Regions from separate parts of the Mucilaginibacter sp. cycad4 genome, predicted to be linked through region 3. Evidence: riboswitches for the same ligand, from Rfam matches in the RefSeq annotation. Region 3 holds a riboswitch; each other region holds the start of a gene.
What was found. Region 3 has a riboswitch for S-adenosylmethionine ahead of SNE26_RS15430 (TlpA disulfide reductase family protein). Riboswitches for the same ligand answer to the same signal wherever they lie in the genome.

Region 1 (7,666 bases), 1.6 Mb from region 3:
TAATAAAGGCCGCGTGGTGAATTTTAAAAATACCATCATCATCATGACCTCGAACATCGGTTCAAATATCATCCAGGAAAATTTCCAAAACCTGGAGGATGAGAACCGCGATGAACTGGTGGCAAAAACAAAGAACGAGTTGTTTAACCTGTTAAGGGTAACCATTCGTCCGGAGTTTTTGAACAGGATAGATGAGATTATCATGTTTACCCCGCTAAACCGCGATGAAATTCATGATATTGTTAAACTGCAATTTAAACATGTACAGCAAACCCTTGCCGAGATGGGCGTAACTATCGAGGCATCCGACGAAGCTTTGGATTGGCTGGCGCAATTAGGTTATGATCCGCAATTTGGCGCACGTCCGTTAAAACGTGTGATCCAGAAAAAGATCCTGAACGAGTTGAGTAAACAGATCCTGGCCGGTACGGTAGATAAAGACAGCGTTATCAAAATTGATATGTTTGATAATCAGTTTGTGTTCCTTAACTCGGCTAAAGAAGCCGCGGAACCGGCTAAATAAGTTTATAATAACAAAATAAATACATAATAGAAAAAGGCTTCCCAATTTGAGAAGCCTTTTTCTATTATTAACAACCGGAGAATCTATTAAAAAACTTCGGCTGTTTGTTGTTTAGTTACCGATGCCAAGCTGACCCCCGTAAGCTGATCGGCAAAGGCTACGAAAGCCTTACTCTCAGATATACGATGTTGATTAGCGATCAGATTTTGCAAATTGATTTTTCCTATCACAAATTTATAACTACCTGAATAATAACGCTCATTAATGTGTTCAAAGTTCAATGCTTCAACCAGTTCTTCATCATCATAACGCAGATAAATGGTTAATTCGATGTTATTGGTAAAATTAAGATCTGTTTTTTCTTTAGCTTTTTTGTATTCGTACTGGTAGTTATAACGCAATGCGGCAATATCCGACAGTACGGCCGAACCGGTAGGGTGGCCACCTGCGCCTTTCCCGAAAAAGAATTGCTGATCGGCAAAGGCAGCCTGCACAGTTACACCATTGTATTCGTACTCAACGTTGTATAAAAACTCTTTATCGTTCACAAATTTGGGCAATACAAACAGGGCAACGTTGCGGTCGTCAAGTTCTTTAGCTACGGGTACCAGTTTAATTTTGAGGTTTTTCTCACGTGCATATTGCAGATCAGCAGCGGCAAGGTTTTGGATGCCCAGGTTAAATACCTCGTCAGGCTGTACAACAACGCCATAAGCGTGGGCAGCAGCAATAACCAGCTTATACTTGGCGTCAAAACCGCCGACATCACTGGTTGGGTCAGTTTCGGCAAAGCCGAGGTCCTGCGCTTGTTTCAATGCACTGTCGTAATCAAGCCCTTCAATAAAACCTTTTGAAAGAATATAGTTTGATGAGCCGTTGAAAATGCCGCTTATCGAGTGCAACAATTCATTATCATAGTACTCTTCTAAATTGCGGATAATAGGGATGCTACCGCAAACTGCGCCTTCATACAATAGCGATGTGCCATATTGATGCTGGATGTCGATCAGTTCGTCCAAATGCAGGGCGATCATTTTTTTACTGGCAGATACCACGTTCTTGCCCGATTTTAAAGCCCTTGAAACAATTTCAAAAGCGGCTTCAGTATCATTGATGAGCTCAACTATAGTATTGATCTCGGGGTTATTGAGCAGTTCTTCCTTATCGGTAGTAAATAAATGTGCCGGTAAAGAACGTTTTTTATTTGGATCCTTAATAGCAAATTTTACTATCTCGATATTTAAATGCTTTGTTTTGATGATATCATATAAACCCTGGCCTACAACTCCAAATCCGAAGAGGCCGATATTTAACTTTTTACTCATTACGCTGTACGTTGCAGTTCTATAATTTTTCCTTTCACATCGGTTTTAAAAAACGATGTAAATATGTTTGTTAATGCTTCTGTTTCAATTAAAAATCCGTCATGCCCATAAAACGAGTCCAGTTCGGCAAAGGCAGCTTTGGGGATATGCCTGAACAGGTATTGCTGCTCCTCAACAGGGAATAAAACATCTGATGAGATACCGATAACCAAAGTTTTTGCTTTGATGAGGCTCAAGGCTTTATCAACCCCGTGACGGCCGCGGCCTACATTGTGCGAATCCATCACTTTGGTCAGGTACCAATAGCTATAAGCGTTAAAGCGGTTCACCAGCTTTTGACCCTGGTAATTTTGGTATGATGAAGAGCGGAAATTGTCCTGTACATCGTCGGCTTCTTCCTGCTGGGTAATACCGTAAGTTTTATAAGTACGATAACTTAAAAGCGCAATACTGCGCGCGGCTTTTAAGCCTTTCTGACCGCCTTCGGGCGTATTGGCATAAAAGGTGCGGTCGGCAGTAATAGCTAAACGCTGCGATTCGTTAAAGGCAATGCCCCATGGCGAGTGTTTAGCGTTGGTAGCTATCAGGATCAGATTTTTGATCCGCTCTGGTTCAATAATAGCCCATTCCATAGCCTGCTGCCCACCTAATGAACCGCCAATCAATACACTGATATTATTGATGTTTAAATGTTCGGCAAGCAACTGGTGCGCTTTAACCATATCTCTTGTAGTAAACTGGGGATATGAAAGATAATAAGGCTGCCCGGTAACCGGGTTAATGCTCAACGGACTGGTAGTACCATAAGGCGAACCCAAAATATTGGCGCAAACTATAAAATGCTCTTCGGGGTTGAAAAAGTAGCCCTCACCAATAAGTCCCTTCCACCAGTCAAACACATCGCTGTTGGCTGTGAGCGCATGGCAAACCCAAACAACGTTATTTTTTTCCTTATTTAACCTGCCGTATGTATGAAAGCCTATCTCTAAGCCCTCAAGCTGCCGGCCCGATTCAAATTCAAAAGTATCAGTGTATTTAAATATCTCTGCGTTCATTCTTGTTATTTGTCACGCTGTGTTAAGTCGAAAGTCTTTAGTTTGAAGTCGAAAGTCAAACATTTTAAAGATTTGACTTCGGGCTGTAGACTTAGAACTTAAGACTTAACTACACGTAACGTTTACTATATCACTTAAAAAAAACTATACATTGTTAAACTAATTCACCCTCACTTGCCCTAATCTTCGCAAAAGCCTGCTCAAAATCGGCTTTGATATCGTCAATATGCTCAATGCCAACAGCTACACGCAATGATGCTGGTGTAACACCGGCAGCTAATTGCTCTTCAGCAGATAATTGCTGATGTGTGGTTGCCGATGGCTGGATGATCAGCGTTTTTGCATCGCCCACATTGGCTAAATGGCTTACCAGTTTCAGGTTGTTGATCACCTGGCTGGCCTGCTCTTTACTCCCCTTAATCTCGAATGACAATACGCCGCCAAAACCATTTTTTAAATATTTTTTTGCAAGCTCGTGGTACGGTGATGATTCCAGTCCCGGGTAATTTACGCTTGCCACCTGCGGATGCTGCTCCAGCCATTTGGCTAATTGCAGGGCATTGTCAACGTGGCGCTGTACACGCAGTGACAGCGTTTCCAGTCCCTGGATATTCAACCATGAATTAAATGGCGCCTGAGAGGGACCGAAATCTCTCAAGCCCTCAACACGGGCGCGGATAATAAATTGAATATTGCCAAACGGACCGCCGATACCAAATACATCGTTAAATATCAGTCCGTGGTAACCTTCAGATGGCTCTGTAAATTGCGGGAACTTGCCATTGCCCCAGTTGTAATTACCGGCGTCAATTATAACACCGCCAATACTGGTGCCATGCCCGCCAATCCATTTGGTTGTCGACTCAACAACTACGTTAGCGCCATGTTCGATAGGGCGGAAGAGGTAACCACCCGCGCCGAAGGTATTATCAACAATTAATGGCAGATCATGTTTTTTGGCAACTTCGCTCACCTTGTCAAAATCGGCAATGGTAAAGCCGGGATTACCTATGGTTTCCAGGAAAATTGCTTTTGTTTTATCATCAATAAGTGCTTCAATGCTTGCCGCGGTATCATCTTTGGCAAAGCGCGCATTGATACCCAAACGTTTAAATGCTACTTTAAACTGGTTATAAGTGCCACCATACAGGAAAGGGGAAGTAACAAAGTTATCGCCAACCTGTAAAATATTATTCAGGGCAAGAAACTGTGAGGCCTGGCCCGATGCTGTTGCCAGCGCAGCCACCCCGCCCTCTAAAGCTGCGATGCGTTTTTCAAATACATCGGTAGTGGGGTTCATGATGCGGGTGTAAATATTACCAAACTCTTTTAATGCAAACAGGTTAGCACCATGCTCGGCACTGTTAAATACGTATGAAGTAGTTTGGTAAATGGGCACAGCGCGTGAACCTGTGGTTGGATCAACTTCCTGGCCGGCGTGTAATTGTAAGGTTTCGAATTTTAAGGCAGACATAGTTGTAATTTTTTAATGTGTTTAATTTAGATTTTTAATGTTTAGATGGATTTGGAAAGCCGGTTTAAAAACAACCGGTTAACAACACGCTTTTCAGAGAATGAAAAATAGGAGCGTGCTAAGCATCAACAGCAGCAACACATACAAATACAGCCAATAGGGGAGCTAATATATTGTACGTTACCGTTTAAGGTGTAAAAAGTGTTGCGTTGCGTAAATTTAATTAAACTTTTCATGGTTATAAATTTATATTCCCCGGTGTTATTTGCCGGGACAGGAATTGGCACCTTCTTCAACATTGAAGGGTTGCCAGCGGGTCATTGAGCCTGATCTCTCGCCGCTTCTTTATAAATCAAAACCCGAACTATGTGCGGAGTATTGATCGACCTTGGTATCGCTACCAAATAATGTTGCGAATATAAGGGATTATGGGATAATGTACCAAATTTTATTTTTTTTGAGGTAAAAGGTTAAAGGCAAAAGGTAGTAGCGTTCGTGTAGATCGAAAATCCTTTTCTCACAAAACCTTTAACCTTTTGCCTTTTACCTCAATAAAGCCTGTTCCATATCAGCTATCAGATCATCAATATGCTCCAGCCCAACGGAAACCCTAAGCAGGTTTCGCGGTGTTTTTGTATCAGGGCCTTCAACGGTAGCCCGGTGTTCTATCAGGCTTTCAACACCGCCCAGGCTGGTTGCTTTAATGAATAGCTTAAGTTTATTAATAATGTTATGGGTATCGTTCTCATCACCTTTAATAGTAAAGGATAACATCCCACCAAAAGCCAGCATCTGATCTTTGGCAATATCGTGTTGCGGGTGCGATGGCAAACCAGGGTACATTACCTGTTCAACATTCGGATGTTGTTCAAGATATTCGGCAAGCAATTGGGCATTTTGTACATGGCCTTTTACACGGTACGGCAAGGTTTTGATACTGCGTACCAGGTAATAGCAGTCCATAGGCGAGGGGATAGCGCCACCCATTTCCTGCACCTGCCTGATTTTTGTCCACCAATCGTTCTTTTCGGCAGTAATCAAAACGCCGCCCATCAGGTCGCTGTGCCCGCCGAAGTATTTGGTGGCCGAGTGCATAACCATATCCGCGCCCAGCTCAAGCGGCCGCTGGCAAATTGGTGTTGCAAAAGTATTATCGCATAAAACTTTAATACCCTTTGCTTTGGCAATGGCAACTACCTTTTTAATATCGGTTATTTTAAGCAAAGGGTTTGAAGGCGTTTCTATCCAGATCAAACCTGTTTCGGGTTTAATGTGCTGCTGCAAAACTTCCGGATCGTTCACATCGATAAAATCGAAGGTAAGGATCCCGGCGAAAAGGGTTTTAAGCTGGTTGCGCAGGCCGTGATACATATCATCGGGCGCAATTATATGGGTGCCAGGCTCCAATGATTGAAATACCGACATCCCGGCCGCATTGCCCGATGAAAAGGAAGCCGCTTCAACACCGCCCTCTAACTTAGCCAGCACATGCTCCAATGCATGGCGGTTGGGGTTTGATGAACGGCTGTAAATATAACCCGCCGGGAAACCGCCATCCTCACCGCGCTCAAACGTGGTTGACATAATAATGGGTTGTATCACGGCCCTTGTTGCTTCATCAACGTGGTTACCGGCGTGTATGGCTATAGTTTCAGTTTTCATGGTATTGTATTATGATATCGGCCAAAATAAACAAGAATATTTGTTTTTAGCTGTAGCGTTTTTATATTTTTTGCCGAATAGGTTTAAAAACCAAACCACATGAAAAAATGCCTTATCTTCCTGTTTGCTATTATAGGGCTATATGCCTGTAAAAAAGATGCCAATGATACAGCCTACGACAAAAGCTATAAAGCATGGCAAAACTTTAAGGCCGAAAGCAAAAACTCTTATACTTACACCGTTAATGCCGGTTCAATTTTTGGCTATGGCTCCGAAACAAAGATCACCGTTCAAAATGGCGCGGTAGTATCAAGAGATTATCTTTCATATACTTTAGAATATACAGCTGCAAATACTCCTCCAACAAAAAAAATAGGGGATCAATGGTATGAAGATAAAAATTCGTTAAACCAGCACGCCGCCGGTGCTGCGCCAATAACCCTGGACCAGGTTTATCAAAAAGCAAAGAACGAATGGCTTGCAGCAGATAAGAAAAAGAACACCATTTATTTTGAAACCAATAATGATGGTATGATCTCAATAGCCAGCTATGTACCCAATGGCTGCCAGGATGATTGCTCAACAGGCATCGCTATAAGCGAAATCAAGGCTCTGTAACTTTATTGTAATTTACCGTGAAATTTGGCCGATATGTGTCATAACGCATATTACTTTTATGCTTTTTAGTACCTTTGGTCAAATTTTTAATTGATGCATAATTCAGATAATTTACAGTTTTTACTTAACGATCCGAATTTATCTGCTGATTTAAAGCATATTGCTCAAAAAGTTCTTGACAAACAACGCATCACTTTTGATGAAGGCGTTTTGCTTTACGAGCAGGGCGAACTTGGATATCTTGGCACTTTAGCCAATTACATTCGCGAGGAACGCCACGGCGATAAAACTTATTTTAACCGTAATTTTCATATTGAGCCAACCAATCTTTGCGTTTACGACTGCAAATTTTGTTCATACTCGCGCCTGCTGAAACAAAAATCAGAAGGATGGGAATATACCATGGATGAGATGTTCAACATGGTTGCCAAATATGACGGCGAGCCCGTTACCGAGGTCCATATTGTTGGCGGTGTGTTGCCGCAATATGATGTGCCTTTTTACCAGGAGCTTTTTGCCCGCATCCGTGCCCACCGCCCGGAACTGCATATCAAGGCGTTAACTCCGGTTGAATATCATTACATATTTAAAAAAGCAAAAATTGATTACGCCACTGGCATGCGCCTGATGCAGGAAGCAGGGCTGGACTCAATCCCCGGCGGCGGCGCGGAAATTTTCGACCCTGAAATAAGGGACCAGATCTCGAAAGATAAATGCACTGCCGATCAGTGGCTGGCTATTCATGAAGAGTGGCATAAGCTTGGCGGCCGTTCAAATGCAACCATGCTTTACGGGCATATTGAAGCATATAAACATCGTGTTGACCACATGGAGCGCCTGCGCCAGTTGCAGGATAAAACAGGCGGGTTCCAGACATTCATTCCGCTTAAGTTCCGTAACAAGGATAACCAGATGTCGCACGTACCCGAGGTTTCGGTAATTGAAGATTTGCGCAATTACGCTGTATCCCGCATCTACCTGGATAACTTTGATCATATCAAAGCCTACT
Region 2 (7,666 bases), 1.6 Mb from region 3:
TGACTATTGCCCGCGAACAGACTTTAAAATACCCAACCATTACGCTGCTTCATAACGAGGCTGCCCATTGCATTCCAGTGCCAAACGGCTTTGAGGTCAGTACAAGATCCGGAGAAGTATTCGGCGCGAAAAAGGTTATTCTTGCCGCAGGCATTAAAGACCAGATGCCTGATATTCCGGGATTTGCTGAATGCTGGGGCATATCGGTTATACATTGTCCTTATTGCCATGGCTACGAGTACGGGCATCAGCATACCGGCATATTTGCCAATGGGGAAATGGCTTTTGAACTGGCCAAACTTATTTCAAACTGGACAAAGGAGCTAACCGTGTTCACGAATGGCAAATCAACTTTAACCGACGACCAGCAAACCATCATCCTAAATAACAATATCCGGATTGTTGAAGAAAAAATAGAAGCACTTGATCATTATAACGGCCAGATTACCGCTATCAGGCTACAAAATGGTACCGAAATAAAATTAATGGCTTTATATGCAAGGCTCCCCTTTGTGCAGCATAGTGATATTGCATTGCAGTTGGGTTGCGAGTTTACCAAGCAGGGCCATATCCAGGTTGATGCGCGGCAAAAAACTACCATACCGGGTGTTTATGCCTGTGGCGACAGTGCTTCAGGCATTCGCTCCATAGCCAACGCGGTTAACAGCGGCACCATGGCAGGCGTTATGGCGAATCTGGAATTAATTGATGAGGTTTTCCTGGCGGGGAAGTAGCATCAATCTAACTACATTGAAGACTTCAAAAGTCTGGGAGAAGTTAAATACTTATTCATAAATCCTTGCAGCAGTCAGGATATCAGCAAAAACATTCCAGTTCATATTTTTTGGAAAGGGAGATTATTGTTCACATAGTAGCCTTCCATATCATCAGTCCAACTTTGGATTGCCTCAAGATATTCTAACAAAGATTTGTTTTCCCATTTATCAGGGTTAACTTTCAAATCGTTGATTAACGACGACATAAATTTTACAAAGTCTTCCTTCGAGTTTAAATTTGTCATATATCAGACTGTGAAGATGTATTTTGTTGCTTTGTCAGGCTTAAAAGGTTTCTCTTTCGCCCCCGCGCTCGCCCGAAATGACATTTTTTTGTTTAGCCCCTTACTGCTCCAACCCTTTTTTAAAGGCCACATCATCGGTGTTGATCACTTTGAAGTAGGCATTATCCCCCCATTTAAAGCGGGCTGCCTGGGCTTTGAGGATAGTTTTTATAGGTTCCCTGGAGATCTGAACTTCGTGCGAATCCATTTCTTTAATGGTTTGCGAAGCATACAGGATAAATTTATCCACGTCATCATTACTAACGGCGTATTGTTTTAAAAAGTCAGCTTCTGTAGGATATTTTTTAAGCAATTGCTGCTGGCAGTCAACAACATAAGCGGTAAATAATTGCTGCTGGCTCAGGTCCTGGATAAGCGGTGTAAACCTGCTGGTATCCGCCGGTACAAAAACATCAGGCATGATACCGCCGCCGCTAAAAACTTTACGCCCGCTTGAGGTATGGTATGATGGCGTTCCTTTAAAAACACTGTCGTTCAGGTTGCTTTGTTCTGAAAAAAGCTCGCCCTTTTGCATGCGCTGGGCCAGTTCATTACGGTAACTGTCCACCCCGTTTTTGTATGATTTCTGGATAGAGCGGCCCGAAGGGGTATAATACCTTGCCACCGTTAAATTCACTGCCGAACCGTCGTCAAAAGCAAACTGCTGCTGCACCAGGCCTTTACCAAACGACCGGCGCCCAACAATAGTGGCCCTGTCCAGGTCCTGCAAGGCACCTGCTAAAATTTCGCTGGCCGAAGCCGAGTATTCATCAATAAGCACGGTAAGCTTCCCTTTTTGAAACATGCCCGAATCTGTAGCAAAATAATCGGTACGGGGTTCGTGTATACCTTTGGTATAAACTATCAGCTTCCCGTCGGTTAAAAACTCATCAGCTAATGAGGTAGCAGCATTCAGGTAGCCGCCGCCATTGCCTCTCAGGTCAAGTAGTAACTTATTCATGCCGTCAACTTTTAGGGCCGTTAACGCCTTTCTGAAATCGACGTCGGTAGTAGCCGAAAACTTACTGATTTTGATATAACCAGTTTTGGCATCGGCCATATAGGCGGCATCAACACTGCTCAGGTCAACATGTCCGCGCTTAACGGTAAGTATTTTTAAATCTTTGCTCAGCGGAGGCACAACGCTCAATTTTATTTCAGCATCCTTTTCACCCCTGAAAACACCATTTATACGGGTAGCCGTTAGCTTACTGCCCGAAAACTTCTTATCATCAACATTGATCACCTTACTTCCCACCAGCAGTCCTGCCTTTTCGGCCGGGCCCCCCGCATAAACCTGTGTAATGATCAGTGTATCACGCAGCAACTGATATTCGATACCGATACCGTTAAAACCACCGTCTAACCGTTCATTGATGGATTGCGCCTGCTGCTGCGGTAAATAAAGCGAATGCGGATCGAGGTTTTGAAGCAGGTTATTTACCGATACCCCTTCAATGCTATCGATATTAACGCTGTCAACATAGTTACGGTCAACCAGTTGCAGTACCTTTGCTATCTTACTATTGCTCACAAAAGAGAAGCCAAGGTTACGCGCGGCAAAATCCTTGTTAAGCACCTGGCCTATCATCACCCCTACCAGCAGCAGAATTATTGTCCGGAAAATTACACCCGCGGTCCTCTTCATAACTTATTACACACAAAGTTAACAATTGCAGGGTCAATAATTTTTACCTGCACCCTTGCTTTTGATGATTTTTACCGAATTTTGTTATAAATTATTTGAAAACAGGCTATGGAAACCACCACCGAAAGGGAATCGCACTATAAAAACCTCGAAAAACAGGCCGTAAGGGAAATTTTAGAAAACATTAATAACGAGGATAAAACCGTTCCCCTTGCTGTGGAAAAGGCCCTGCCGCAGATAGAAGCGCTTGCTACCATCACTGCCCGGAGGATGAAAAACGGCGGCAGGTTGTTTTACATAGGCGCCGGTACAAGCGGCCGTTTAGGTGTGGTTGATGCATCGGAATGCCCGCCAACATTCGGCGTTCCGTTTGATATGGTAGTAGGCTTGATAGCCGGTGGCGATGGCGCAATCCGTAAAGCAGTTGAATTTGCCGAAGATGATGCTGTACAGGCCTGGAAAGATCTGGAGGCTTTTGACATTAATGATAAAGATGTAGTTGTTGGCATTGCGGCTTCGGGCACTACGCCTTATGTAATTGGCGGTTTAAAAACAGCCAATGAGCATAATTTAGTTACCGGCTGCATTGTTTGTAACAGCGGCAGCCCGGTTGCGGCTGTGGCACAGTACCCGGTTGAAGTGGTAACCGGTCCGGAGTTTTTAACAGGATCAACCCGTATGAAGGCCGGTACCGCACAAAAATTAGTTTTAAATATGCTGAGCACAAGCGTAATGATCCAGCTTGGCCGTGTAAAAGGGAACAGGATGGTTGATATGCAATTAAGCAATCATAAATTAGTGAACAGGGGCACACATATGGTAATGGACGAAACCGGCTTGAGCGAAGAGGAAGCAGCCGGGTTACTGAAACAATACGGCAGCGTACGGAGCGCTGTTGATCATTTTAAAAAATAAGCTGAATTTGAAAATGTGCTGATTTGAAAATTTGAAAATGCCTGGCATTCGATAAATTTTTCAATTCAATAAATTCAGGTTCAGACAATTGAAATTAACACAATGCACGAAATTGAACCATATTATCGCTGGCGAGATGATTACGTAGCATCGGAAGATGAGTTTTCGCCTTTTTATGCAACAGAATACAGCGAGTTTGAATTTGACAAGCAGGTATACAATTACCTGCTGCACCCGCAATGGGATTCATTCGGCTCCAATACACTTTACCTTAAAGTGCTTTTTGCCGATTATGATAAAGGCTACACCATTATTGAGCTGATAGGCGAATGGAACGACGCCATCAATAACGACATCATGCTGCTGAAGCGCGAACTACTTGACCTGATGATCGATAACGGCATCACCCACTTTATCCTGATAGGCGAAAACGTACTCAACTTTCACTCAAGCGATGATTGCTATTACGAAGAGTGGTTCCAGGATGTGGAGGACGGCTGGATAGCAGGCATCAACTTCCGCGACCACGTAATCGATGAGTTTAAACACAACAACATCGACTACTACATCAACTTCGGCGGCGAACTTGATAACCTTGGGTGGAGAGCCCTAAAACCTGTACAGGTTTTCAAAAAGGTGGAAGAGCAGTTGATGCGCCGTTTAAACTAATCTTACCGGAAGCCTTTCGGGCAAAGCAACAACCGGGTCATGCTGAACTTGTTTCAGCACCCCACTGGATAGGTAGGCGATTTGCTAAGCAGGTGGCTTAGCGAGTGAGGTGTTGAAACAAGTAATCAACATGACGGTGCTTGTTATAGAGACGACAAAACTGTCTTGCTTCTTTCCTCCCTTTCTTCACCTTACATTCACTTTTTATTCATAAATTCGTATATTATTTAATAACAAAAAATGGAAATTAAAGATCCCGAATACGTTTATAAAAACGTAATACAATTAAATGAACAAGATGCGTCGCGCAAATTCATAGCTAATGTATTTGTGTGGATGTTTGTTGCCCTGGGGCTTTCGGCCTTGTGTGCGTTCATATTTTCAGGTAACCAGGCGTTATATGAAATGCTTAGGGACCCTGCCACCGGCGGCAATACCGGTTTAGGTACCATTGTAATGTTTGCGCCGCTTGCGTTCGTACTGATAATCTCATTTGGCTTTAACCGTTTATCATACGGTGTAGCAGCACTGCTGTTTATCGCTTTTTCGGCAGTTATGGGTATTAGTTTAAGTTATATACTAAGAGTGTTTACAGAAAGCTCGGTACTTGGCGTATTTATTACAACCTCTGTTGTTTTCGGTATAATGGCCGTGGCAGGGTATACAACCAATACCGATCTTACCAAGTTTGGATCGATCATGATGATGGGTCTTATTGGTATTATCGTAGCATCGTTATTTAACATGTTTATGCATAGTTCTCAGTTAGAATACATCATCAGTTATGTTGGCATCGCAGTATTTGTTGGATTAACCGCTTATGATGTTCAGAAATTGAAACGCATAGGAGCCGGTCTTGAATATGGCACCTCATCAACAAGTAAAATGGCCCTTTTAGGTGGTTTAACATTGTACCTTGACTTCATCAACCTTTTCCTGATGATCCTCCGTTTATTCGGCAGAAGAAGATAATTCTAATTAAGAAACTCAATCAAAAAGCTGCCGTTTTCATAGGCGGCTTTTTTTGTTTAACAATGTGGCTTAGCTGTGATATTTAGCGTACGTTATACACTTGCAAATGACAACTTTATTGCGCAACTTTGCGGTGCTTATGGAGAAAGACGGAGGGATTAGACCCTGCGATGTCTTAGCAACCTGTGCTTCACAAGGTGCTACATTCTACCAGGCAGCAATTATGCGCCCGGACAGATAAGCGAAAGTCATAACAACACCCGACTTTTCGAGATAAGCTTTTATTTATTTGTGATTACAACGATTGTTCTGATTACACTGATTTAATTTTTACTGACCGGCTATTTGCTTAAGACGTCGGTAGATCCTAACAATCTTTAAAATCAAAGCAATCGGTGAAATCATCAAATAAAAATTGGTGAAATCAAAAAATGGACATTAGAAAAGAATTACAGAAACGCATCCTGGTGATTGATGGGGCGATGGGTACCATGATACAGCGGTACCAGCTTACCGAGAAGGATTTTCGTGGCGAGCGTTTTCGCGATCATCATAGCGACCTGCAGGGCAATAACGACCTGCTCAATATCACACGGCCCGATATTATCAAAGCCATCCACGCCGAATACCTGGATGCCGGTGCCGATATTATTGAGACCAATACTTTCAGTACGCAGGTAATTTCCCTTGCCGATTATCACCTCGAAGAACTGGCCTATGAACTAAGCTACGAAGGTGCGCGCATTGCCCGCGAAGTTGCCGATGAATATACGCAGCGCAACCCTGCCAAACCGCGCTTTGTTGCCGGTGCCATAGGCCCAACCAACCGTACTGCTTCTTTATCGCCTGATGTAAATGACCCGGGATACCGCGCCGTTACTTTTGATGACCTTGCCGAAGCCTATTATGACCAGGTTCGTGGCTTGGTTGATGGTGGTTCGCATTTGTTATTGGTTGAAACTATTTTCGATACATTGAACGCCAAGGCTGCTTTGTTCGCCATAAAACGGTATGAGCTGGAATGTAAAGCTGCCGGTAAGGATTTTCCTGCCTTCCGCGATAACGGCGGTATCATGATTTCGGGTACCATTACCGATGCTTCGGGCCGTACCCTTTCCGGGCAAACGGTTGAGGCTTTCTGGAACTCGATAAGCCACGCCAACCTGCTATCAGTAGGTTTAAATTGTGCTTTAGGTGCCAGGGAAATGCGCCCACACCTGGCCGAGCTTTCTGAAAAAGCAGGTGTATTTATCTCTGCTTACCCAAACGCCGGTTTACCTAACGAGTTTGGCCAGTACGATGAAACCCCGCATGAAACCGCGCACCAGGTTGATGATTTTATCAAGTCCGGGTTGGTTAACATCGTTGGTGGTTGCTGTGGTACTACACCCGAGCATATTAAATGCATTGCCGATAAGGCTGCTAAATATCCGCCCCGCCCTATCCCGCAAATTGAGCCGGATATGCGCCTGAGCGGTTTGGAATCCGTTACCATAAAACCCGAAAGCATCTTTGTGAACGTGGGTGAACGTACCAATATCACCGGCTCTCCAAAGTTCTCTAAACTCATCCTTGCCGAAGATTATGAGGCAGCCTTATCTGTTGCCCTGCAACAGGTTGAAGGAGGCGCACAGGTCATCGACATTAACATGGATGAGGGCATGATCGATTCGGAAGCGGTGATGGTGAAATTTCTGAACCTTGTTGCCTCCGAGCCGGATATCGCCAAACTGCCTATCATGATCGACTCCTCAAAATGGACAGTGATCGAGGCTGGTTTGAAATGCGTACAGGGTAAAGGTATAGTGAACTCTATCTCCCTAAAAGAGGGTGAGGAAAAATTCAGGGAGCAGGCCCGGAAAATCTTAAGCTATGGTGCAGCCACCGTTGTAATGGCCTTTGACGAAACCGGTCAGGCCGATTCATTGGAGCGCCGTATCGAAATCTGTAAACGCTCATACGATATCCTGGTGAATGAAGTGGGTTTCCCACCGCAGGACATCATTTTTGACCCTAATATCCTTACCGTTGCTACCGGTTTAGAAGAGCATAACAACTATGCGGTCGACTTTATTGAAGCCACCCGCTGGATCAAACAAAACCTGCCCCATGCCAAAGTGAGCGGAGGGGTAAGTAATATCTCCTTCTCGTTCAGGGGTAATAATACGGTGCGCGAAGCTATGCACTCGGCTTTCCTGTACCATGCTATTAAAGCCGGTATGGATATGGGTATTGTTAACGCCGGGATGCTGGAAGTTTATGAAGAGATCCCCAAAAACCTGCTGGAACTGGTGGAAGACGTACTGCTTAACCGCCGTCCGGATGCTACCGAGCGTTTGGTTGAATTTGCCGATACCATCAAGAGTAAAGGCAAAGAAGTAGTGCGTGATGAAGAGTGGCGT
Region 3 (7,666 bases):
CAGTTAAAGGTATTACCATTGGCATCTTTATAATTTTTCAACTGGTTGATATCAACCTGGCGACCAAACCAGGTAAACTGCAGCATGGTGCTGGTTGCCCGTTTTCCATATGTGCCCGGAAGGTTGTCAGCATCGTCCTTGCTGTAATCAACAATAGTATTTACAGTTAATTTAGGATTAATACGATAGCTCGAATTTAAAGCGAAAGAGTTGCGCCCTTGTGAAGTATTAGGTACAATACCTGTTTGGTGCAGGTTATTATATGATAGCCTGAAATCGCTTTTATCGCTGCTGCTTGCTATCGCGATGCCATTATTAAGTGTAACCCCGGTTTTGAAAAAGTCTTTTACGTTATCGGGATGCGCCACAAACGGAACAGCCTGGCCGTTTGAATAAAACTGCGGGATCAATGAACCATCCAATGCAGGGCCCCAGCTTTCGTCAACACCATCGTTAACACCGCCGCCTTTGCCATCAACATAATTGAATTTTCCATTTGAGCCCTGTCCATACTGGTTCTGATAATCGGGCAGTAACTGCACATTTGAAAAACTGGTATTGGAGTTTATGGTAACACCCAATCCTTTTGCACCTTTACCTGTTTTAGTCCTGATAAGAATAACACCTGCTGCCGCACGTGAACCATAAAGCGCAGCAGCGTTTGGTCCTTTCAACACACTTACCGATTCAATATCTTCCGAATTAAGATCCGAAATAGCATTGGCAAAATCCCTTGAACCATTAGTTCCTAAAAACTGGCTGTTATCAACTATAACCCCATCCACCACAAATAAGGGCTGATTATTACCTGATATGGAAGTTTCGCCGCGGATAACAATGCGCGATGAACCCATATCGCCCTGGCTATTGGTAACCTGTACACCGGCAATTTTACCTGCCAGCGCGTTTACAAAGTTGGTTTCTTTTGCCTCAGATATATCTTTTGATTTTAAACCCTGCACGGAATAACCCAACGACTTTTTATCTTTTGAGATATTGAGGGCTGTTATAACCACCTCATTCAATGAATTTGGCGCTTCAATTAATACGATATTTAAGGTTGAAGTACCTTGCGTAACCGGAATCTCCTGGGTTGTAAAACCAATATAGCTCACCCTGAGCACATCGTTCACATTAGCACTGATGGCATATCTGCCATCTACATTGGTTTGTGCACCCGTGTTTTTACCTTTAACAGATACACTAACACCGGGCAGCGGCAGCCCGTCGGCTTTAGCGGTTACCACCCCGCTTATTTTAACGGATTGCCCCGCAACCGTTTGGACGAGAATAAAAGGCAATACAATTGCCAGTAATAGCTTGTAAATTTTTAACATGATAATTAAAATTGTTTTAATTTTTAATGCCGATACAGGTACAAAAAGCATGGCAATGGCCTCAGCAGGCATGATTTGCCCGGCTCATAAACCTAATTATAGCTGTAAAGAATTGATTAGGGGGATAGTATCTATTAATGCCATTGCAAGCTGCAGCATGCCTGGGCATTAATACCATACATGCTGTAAGAAATTAACAGCAACAATGCATGCTTTGCATACTTGAATAGAATTTACACGTTGATTGTGCTAATGAAACCGAAGCATTTTTGTGTAAGGGGGTAGTTTTTGTTTTCATAAAAACGGGTATTAAATAAGTGCAGATAGATAGATTTTTGATTTAATGGCTGTTCACAGGGCTGCTATCAGTAGCTTTTTTAGTTAACAGATGCTATTTTATTGTTCACCAAAGCATCAACCGCTTTTAACATGGATGCAAATTCCTGTTTATCATATAAACGGGTGAGATAAACTATTTTTCCATCACGGTTGATAACCACGTTGCGGGTAACGCCGCTCTTTTTGTTAGCATATCGGCCGAAGATCTCAGCACCCGGATCCAGTGCCAGCGGATAACTGATATTCATAGCCTGGTGGAAACCCTTCACTTTTTCAAGCGGCTCATCGCGGTCAACGCCGATTAAAACCAGGCCTTTATCTTTATAAGCCTGCCAGATCTCTTTTTCCAAATGAGGCATTTCCTCGCGGCATACGCTGCACCAGCTTGCGGTAAACTGCAGGATAACCACTTTGCCCCGCAATTGCTTTAATGATGTTTTAGTACCGTCGTTGAGTACAAGGTCGAAATCTGCCGGAGCAACGTCGCCCGTTTTTACGATATAACCGCGGTCGACCGCAGCAGGGTCGGCGGCAGTTTTTGTTTGCGCGGCAGCCAGCAATGTAGTTATTGAAAGTGAGCAGGTAAAAAGTAAATGTTTAATGTTCATTGCTATACATGTTAAACCGTAATATCATCCCGGTGATATTTCAATAGTTTATTAACAAGAAAATTGAAGAGAGAAAGGAAGTATACAGCGCCCTGCACTATGCAAGGCAATAGCGTATTACATTATCTTTTCCACCCTATTTTGGGCAGACAGGAATTAGCACCTTTATAACAATGGGCTTACAGGTTGCTAAGACATCACAGGGCCTTTCCCTCAGTCTTTCTTGATAATAAAATATTCAAAGAACCGTTTTGATGATGCAAATATATACAAATACTACTAAAACCATAGACTTTATATAATTATTGCAATAAAATGAAATAATCAACTGTTAAGTTCAAAGTTATAAGTCAGGTTTTTCTTTTAGATACTTTGACTTATGGCTAAAGACTCAGAACTGCTAAATCCGGCTAAAACTATCGGCATCAACAAAAAGGATAGCGTTATGATGTGTTTTTAAGATGGTGGAGGGATAACGCTCTGAAACGGGCTCATGCAGGGTATATTTTACCGCCTCCGCTTTATTAGCGCCGGGCACCATGCAAAAAATATCGGCAGCAGCCACCAGGGCGGGGATAGTTAGTGTAAGCGCGTATTCGGGTACAGTATCTAACGTTTCAAAACAACCGTCATTAACCTGCTGTTGCCTGCAGGCATGATCCAGTTGCACTCTTTTTACCATTTCCGGGTCATGGAAGTTTGCCATATGCGGATCATTAAAGGCTATATGGGTGTTCTCCCCTATCCCCATGCATACAATATCAACCGGGTTATTTTTCAGCAGCAGGGCATAGCGTTCACATTCGGCTTTATAGTTTGCGGCATTGCCATCGATATAGTTAACTGAGGCAAATGGCACCCGCTCAAAAAGCATCCGTTTAAGAAAACTGCTGAACAATTGAGGAGCAGCACGAGGTAAACCGAGGTACTCATCCATATGAAAAGCATTTATTTTTTGCCATTCAATGTCGCCGTCGCTCACCAAAGCATCCAGAAATTCATTTTGCGACGGAGCTGCCGCGAAAATCATATTGATTACAGGTTTAGTAAGCAGCAGCTGTTTAATTTTCCCGCTTACCATTTTGGCTGCTGTTTGGCCAAGAGAGGCCCGGTTTTTCAACACGATCACTTCGAGCTTTTCTGCCTTTATTTTCTTTAACATGGAAGTATCATCAACTGTTTAAATGGAATAAACAATTTTACCGCCGATGATGGTTTTATGCAGGTTGATTTCATCATCAAAAATCACAAGGTCGGCATCTTTCCCAACAGCTATTGATCCTTTGGTTTCATCAGCCCGCATAATTTTAGCCGGGGTTAGGGTCATCATTTTCACGGCATCAATTACCGGTACATCGGCAAGTGTGATCATGTTTTTAACCAGTTGAATGGTAGTCGCGACGCTTCCGGCAAAGGCGCTTCTGTCGGGCAGTTTTGCCACATTATCTTCAACTATTACTTTCAGGCCATTACGGAGATCGCCTAAAATACTTTCGCCGGGCGGCATTCCGGCGGCGCGCATGGCATCCGTTATCAGGGCAATCTTTTCCGGTCCCTTGATCTTATAAACAAGCTTAAGCAAGGCCGGGGGCAGGTGCCTTCCGTCGGCAATTATTTCTACCGTCATGTCCTCCAGTAAATAACCGCTTTCAATAACGCCTGCATACCTGTAAGCATTGCGCCGGGTTACGCCCGACATGCATGAGTAAAAGTGGGTGATATGCGTATATCCGTTTTCATAGGCTTCAAGTACTTCTTCGTAAATGGCGTTGGTATGCGCTATGGATGGCAAGATCCCTTTTGATTTCAGGAAACGTCCAAATTCAACGGCGCCTTTTAACTCGGGGGCGGCGCTCCATCGTTTTACAATGGATGAATGACGTAAAATTTCATGGTATTCCTGCGGATCAGGTAACCGGATAAAGCGGGGATCCTGTGCACCGCGCTGCTCCAAAGCAAAGTAAGGTCCCTCAATGTGCATCCCTAAAAACTGTGCCCCATCTTTGTTCAATGGCACCGATTCTTCATACAGGCTTAGGGTTTTGAGTAAAGCACCCTGCTCACAGCTTAGTGTTGTTGGTGTAAAGGCCGTTGTACCATGGCTGGCGTGCAGCTTTGCAATTTCAAGATAGGCCTCAACAGTATTATCCATAAAATCATGCCCCCCGCCGCCATGTACATGAATATCAATAAAGCCGGGCGACAGGTATTTACCACCCGCATCAATTACCGTTTCGCCGGCACTATCAATATTACCTTCAGCAATAGCGATGATTTTACCGTTTCGGGCCAGTAACGCACCGTTTCTGATGATCCGTGTTGGCGTGATGATTTTTGCATTGATGATTTTTAAACCCGGAGAGTCCATTTGATGATACTTATATGTTACATTCCAAATCATTACGTGTACGTACACATAAACAATTATAGCACTTTTTATGTCTATTTCAAAACAATAAATCGCGCTTCCATTTATTTACCGGGGGACTTTGAAACATTGCGTGAATGAAATGGAGTTTAAAACAATTCGATTTGTTTTGCTAAATCTTCTCCCGAAAAATTTCTACACGAATCTTAAATTAACACCTATTCAAAATTCGTGTAATTCGATTAATACGTAAAAATTCGTGTGGGAATTTTTACCTTATCGTTTTTTAATCGCCATATGATTTCAAAACGATTTCCATTATAATATCAGGCCTTATTATCCTATAAAAAACAAAAAGCCCCTAACGCTCGCCGCAGGGACTTTTAACCTAAACTTATTTGTAGATTTATAACTACATCCACAATAACTTCAAGTCTCGCAAAAAAGTTTTCATCTCCTTACAACCTATAGTTGAGATTTATCGGCTTCAATTAAAGAGACTTGCAAAACTATTTTCGGCAGTTATCTTTTCAATTGAGGTTTCCAATGCTTTGTAAATGTTCATATTCAAAAAAGGGCCTGCACTAATCCTTTTAACACCAGCATCCTGTAATGCCTTAAAATCCGGAAGCCCCGGTATGCACATTACATTAACAGGGAGGCGGGATAACGCAGTTATTTTTTCAATATCAGCTATTTGGGTAATACAAGGAAAAAACAAACCGTGTACACCTGTATCCTGGTAAAGTTTAGTCCGGGCTAAAGCATCCTCCAGCGCATTTGGTAAACCAAGCAGGAAGGAATCGGCCCGCACATTTATAAATACTTCTACCCCGGCAGCAGTTAATAATGAGGTGATCTGTTTAAGTTTCGCGGCAAAATTATTAGCATCAACAATGCTTCGTTTACCATCTGTTACTATCGAATCTTCTATGTTGATACCTGCTACTCCAATATTATTTAGCTTCGTTATGTTATTACAGATTTCTTCCGGTGTATCGGCACAGCCGGCTTCAAGATCAACTGTTAACATGGCCGATGTTGTCGCCGCTATCCGTTTGATAACAAAAAGATAGTCCTCAAAACTCATTTCTTCACCATCTGCAAAACCCAGAGAGCTGGCTACAGCTGCGCTTGATGTGCCGATTGCCGCAAAGTTCAACTTATCATAAACCTGTGCGCTTTGTGCATTCCATACATTGCCGATCTGCACAGCTTCTGCTTTATGGTGCAAGGCTAAAAATTCATTAAATCTATTTTTCATGTTCTTGTTTTTATTTTATGCTCAAAAGTAGCACTACGGTTTTGTCTAAAATTGTATAAAACGGAAGAGATTAAGGCGAAACAAAAGAGGTTGTATCATAAATCAAATTGACCACCTCTGGTGTTGTGTTACCTATGAATTGAAATTTAGCCGCTAATATTTATACAAAAAGGGGGTTAACATATTTTTAGTATAAAAACACTCAATTAACTGATTATTAACTACATAAGTAAATGTTAACCCTGAATTGTGTTAACCCTGTTAACCCTCCTGACCCGTCCGGAAATAGCTATACAGATTTGTGAGTAAATCCTATTTAACTATGCAAGCTTTGTCAGTAGAGTTAACCTAAAACTATATATATCGCTTAAGTATCTGAATAAGTCAAAAAAAAGGCCGTATCACGATTTATGATACAGCCTCGTTTTGTTTAAGATGGAGAAAATCAGGCTACGAGATTAGCTTCAGCCCCGAAAGCATGATCGATGACAATTTTCCAGCTGCCATCGGGTTGTTGCTTCATCAACTCTATCCCTTTTGCAGCGACTTGTGTTTTGCCATTGTCCGTAACGCTCCACTCCGACCGGCCTACAGCCACATCGCCCGATTGCAGGCAATAAACGGTTTTGATCTCCATCACTCCCGGCACCGCACAGATGCTTTTAACAGCTTCCTCAAATTGGGCCCTGCCTGATACTTCTTTTCCCGGTTCGGGGAAAATGATGCCGTTGGCATCATACACATTCATAACTACATTTACATCTTTGGTGTTAAAAGCTGCCGCAAGTACTGCGTGCACTTCCTGTGGTGTTTTTGCTGATTTCATTTTGTTATTTTTTTATTAACAGCAAAACTATGTGGCTTAAACAGCCAAAAATTGTATAAAACGGAAGCGTATTAGCCGCCTGCCAATACCTGGTTTATTGGCGATGCCTGAGCAGCAAAGGCATTGGGCGTAAAACCCGTAAAAAGTTTAAATTCCTTTATAAAATGGGCCTGGTCAAAATAACCTGCGCTATACGCTACGTTGGTCAGTTTTTCTTCGCTGGAGCTTACCAGGTTAAGGCTATGCTGAAAGCGGTTTATTTTATAAAATAATTTTGGCGGCAAACCGGTGCACTGCGAAAAAAGGGTATTCAGGTGCCTTGCGGAAATATTATATCGGTTTGAAATGGACAAGATATTATCGTCGCTGTAGTTCTTTTTAAGATTGCTTACAATATCCCCTATGAATTTGATCTTCGAATGCTTTTTTTCAGATACAGACAAACGGCTCCATAAATAATCTTCAATCATGGCCACCTTGGTATTCAGATCGACTGTCTCCAATAATTTTAAATAAAGCGTTCTTAATTTAGGGCCGAATACATGCGTGGCATCAACAATTTCATTATTAAATTCTGATACGTTTTCGTCAAAAAAATAAGCTGCCGAATGCGGGTAAAAGCGGAAGCCCAACATTGTATTTCTCCCTACCGACTGTATAGCCAATGGCTTAGTGATCTGGCCCCAAAGCTCGATAGGGGGCGTAGTGTAAAACACATCGCCTTTTTTTGATTTCCAGTTTCCGGTACCCAGGTTAAAGATCACTTCCATTGTTCCGCTCGGGAACACGATATCATCATAGCTTCTGTCCGAATCGGATTCGTACAGGTAGAAGCACTTGATATAAGGCTGCAGCTTTGGGCCCGGAAGGATTTCTTTGAAAACCATTACTACAAATATAGGGTACAACGAAGTCCCCCAATTG

Region 1: linked by a shared signal. The riboswitch ahead of SNE26_RS08920 (O-acetylhomoserine aminocarboxypropyltransferase/cysteine synthase) and the one ahead of SNE26_RS15430 (TlpA disulfide reductase family protein) in region 3 are both predicted to bind S-adenosylmethionine.
Region 2: linked by a shared signal. The riboswitch ahead of metH (methionine synthase) and the one ahead of SNE26_RS15430 (TlpA disulfide reductase family protein) in region 3 are both predicted to bind S-adenosylmethionine.

The regions. Positions count from the first base shown of each region.
Region 1 covers NZ_CP139559.1:2,189,488-2,197,153, reverse strand. Annotated here, with positions in the region: gene clpB (ATP-dependent chaperone ClpB) at 1-523, shown strand, start outside; gene SNE26_RS08930 (homoserine dehydrogenase) at 610-1,848, opposite strand; gene metX (homoserine O-acetyltransferase) at 1,848-2,903, opposite strand; gene SNE26_RS08920 (O-acetylhomoserine aminocarboxypropyltransferase/cysteine synthase) at 3,058-4,377, opposite strand; SAM riboswitch class I at 4,621-4,731, opposite strand; gene SNE26_RS08915 (aminotransferase class V-fold PLP-dependent enzyme) at 4,921-6,039, opposite strand; gene SNE26_RS08910 (hypothetical protein) at 6,139-6,657, shown strand; gene mqnE (aminofutalosine synthase MqnE) at 6,751-7,666, shown strand, end outside.
Region 2 covers NZ_CP139559.1:5,416,118-5,423,783, forward strand. Annotated here, with positions in the region: gene SNE26_RS22000 (NAD(P)/FAD-dependent oxidoreductase) at 1-734, shown strand, start outside; gene SNE26_RS22005 (S41 family peptidase) at 1,122-2,708, opposite strand; gene murQ (N-acetylmuramic acid 6-phosphate etherase) at 2,817-3,623, shown strand; gene SNE26_RS22015 (hypothetical protein) at 3,726-4,292, shown strand; gene SNE26_RS22020 (Bax inhibitor-1/YccA family protein) at 4,533-5,264, shown strand; SAM riboswitch class I at 5,399-5,508, shown strand; gene metH (methionine synthase) at 5,696-7,666, shown strand, end outside.
Region 3 covers NZ_CP139559.1:3,826,329-3,833,994, forward strand. Annotated here, with positions in the region: gene SNE26_RS15425 (SusC/RagA family TonB-linked outer membrane protein) at 1-1,337, opposite strand, end outside; gene SNE26_RS15430 (TlpA disulfide reductase family protein) at 1,715-2,284, opposite strand; SAM riboswitch class I at 2,404-2,517, opposite strand; gene SNE26_RS15435 (glucosamine-6-phosphate deaminase) at 2,685-3,446, opposite strand; gene nagA (N-acetylglucosamine-6-phosphate deacetylase) at 3,465-4,652, opposite strand; gene SNE26_RS15445 (isocitrate lyase/phosphoenolpyruvate mutase family protein) at 5,140-5,916, opposite strand; gene SNE26_RS15450 (nuclear transport factor 2 family protein) at 6,362-6,742, opposite strand; gene SNE26_RS15455 (AraC family transcriptional regulator) at 6,814-7,629, opposite strand.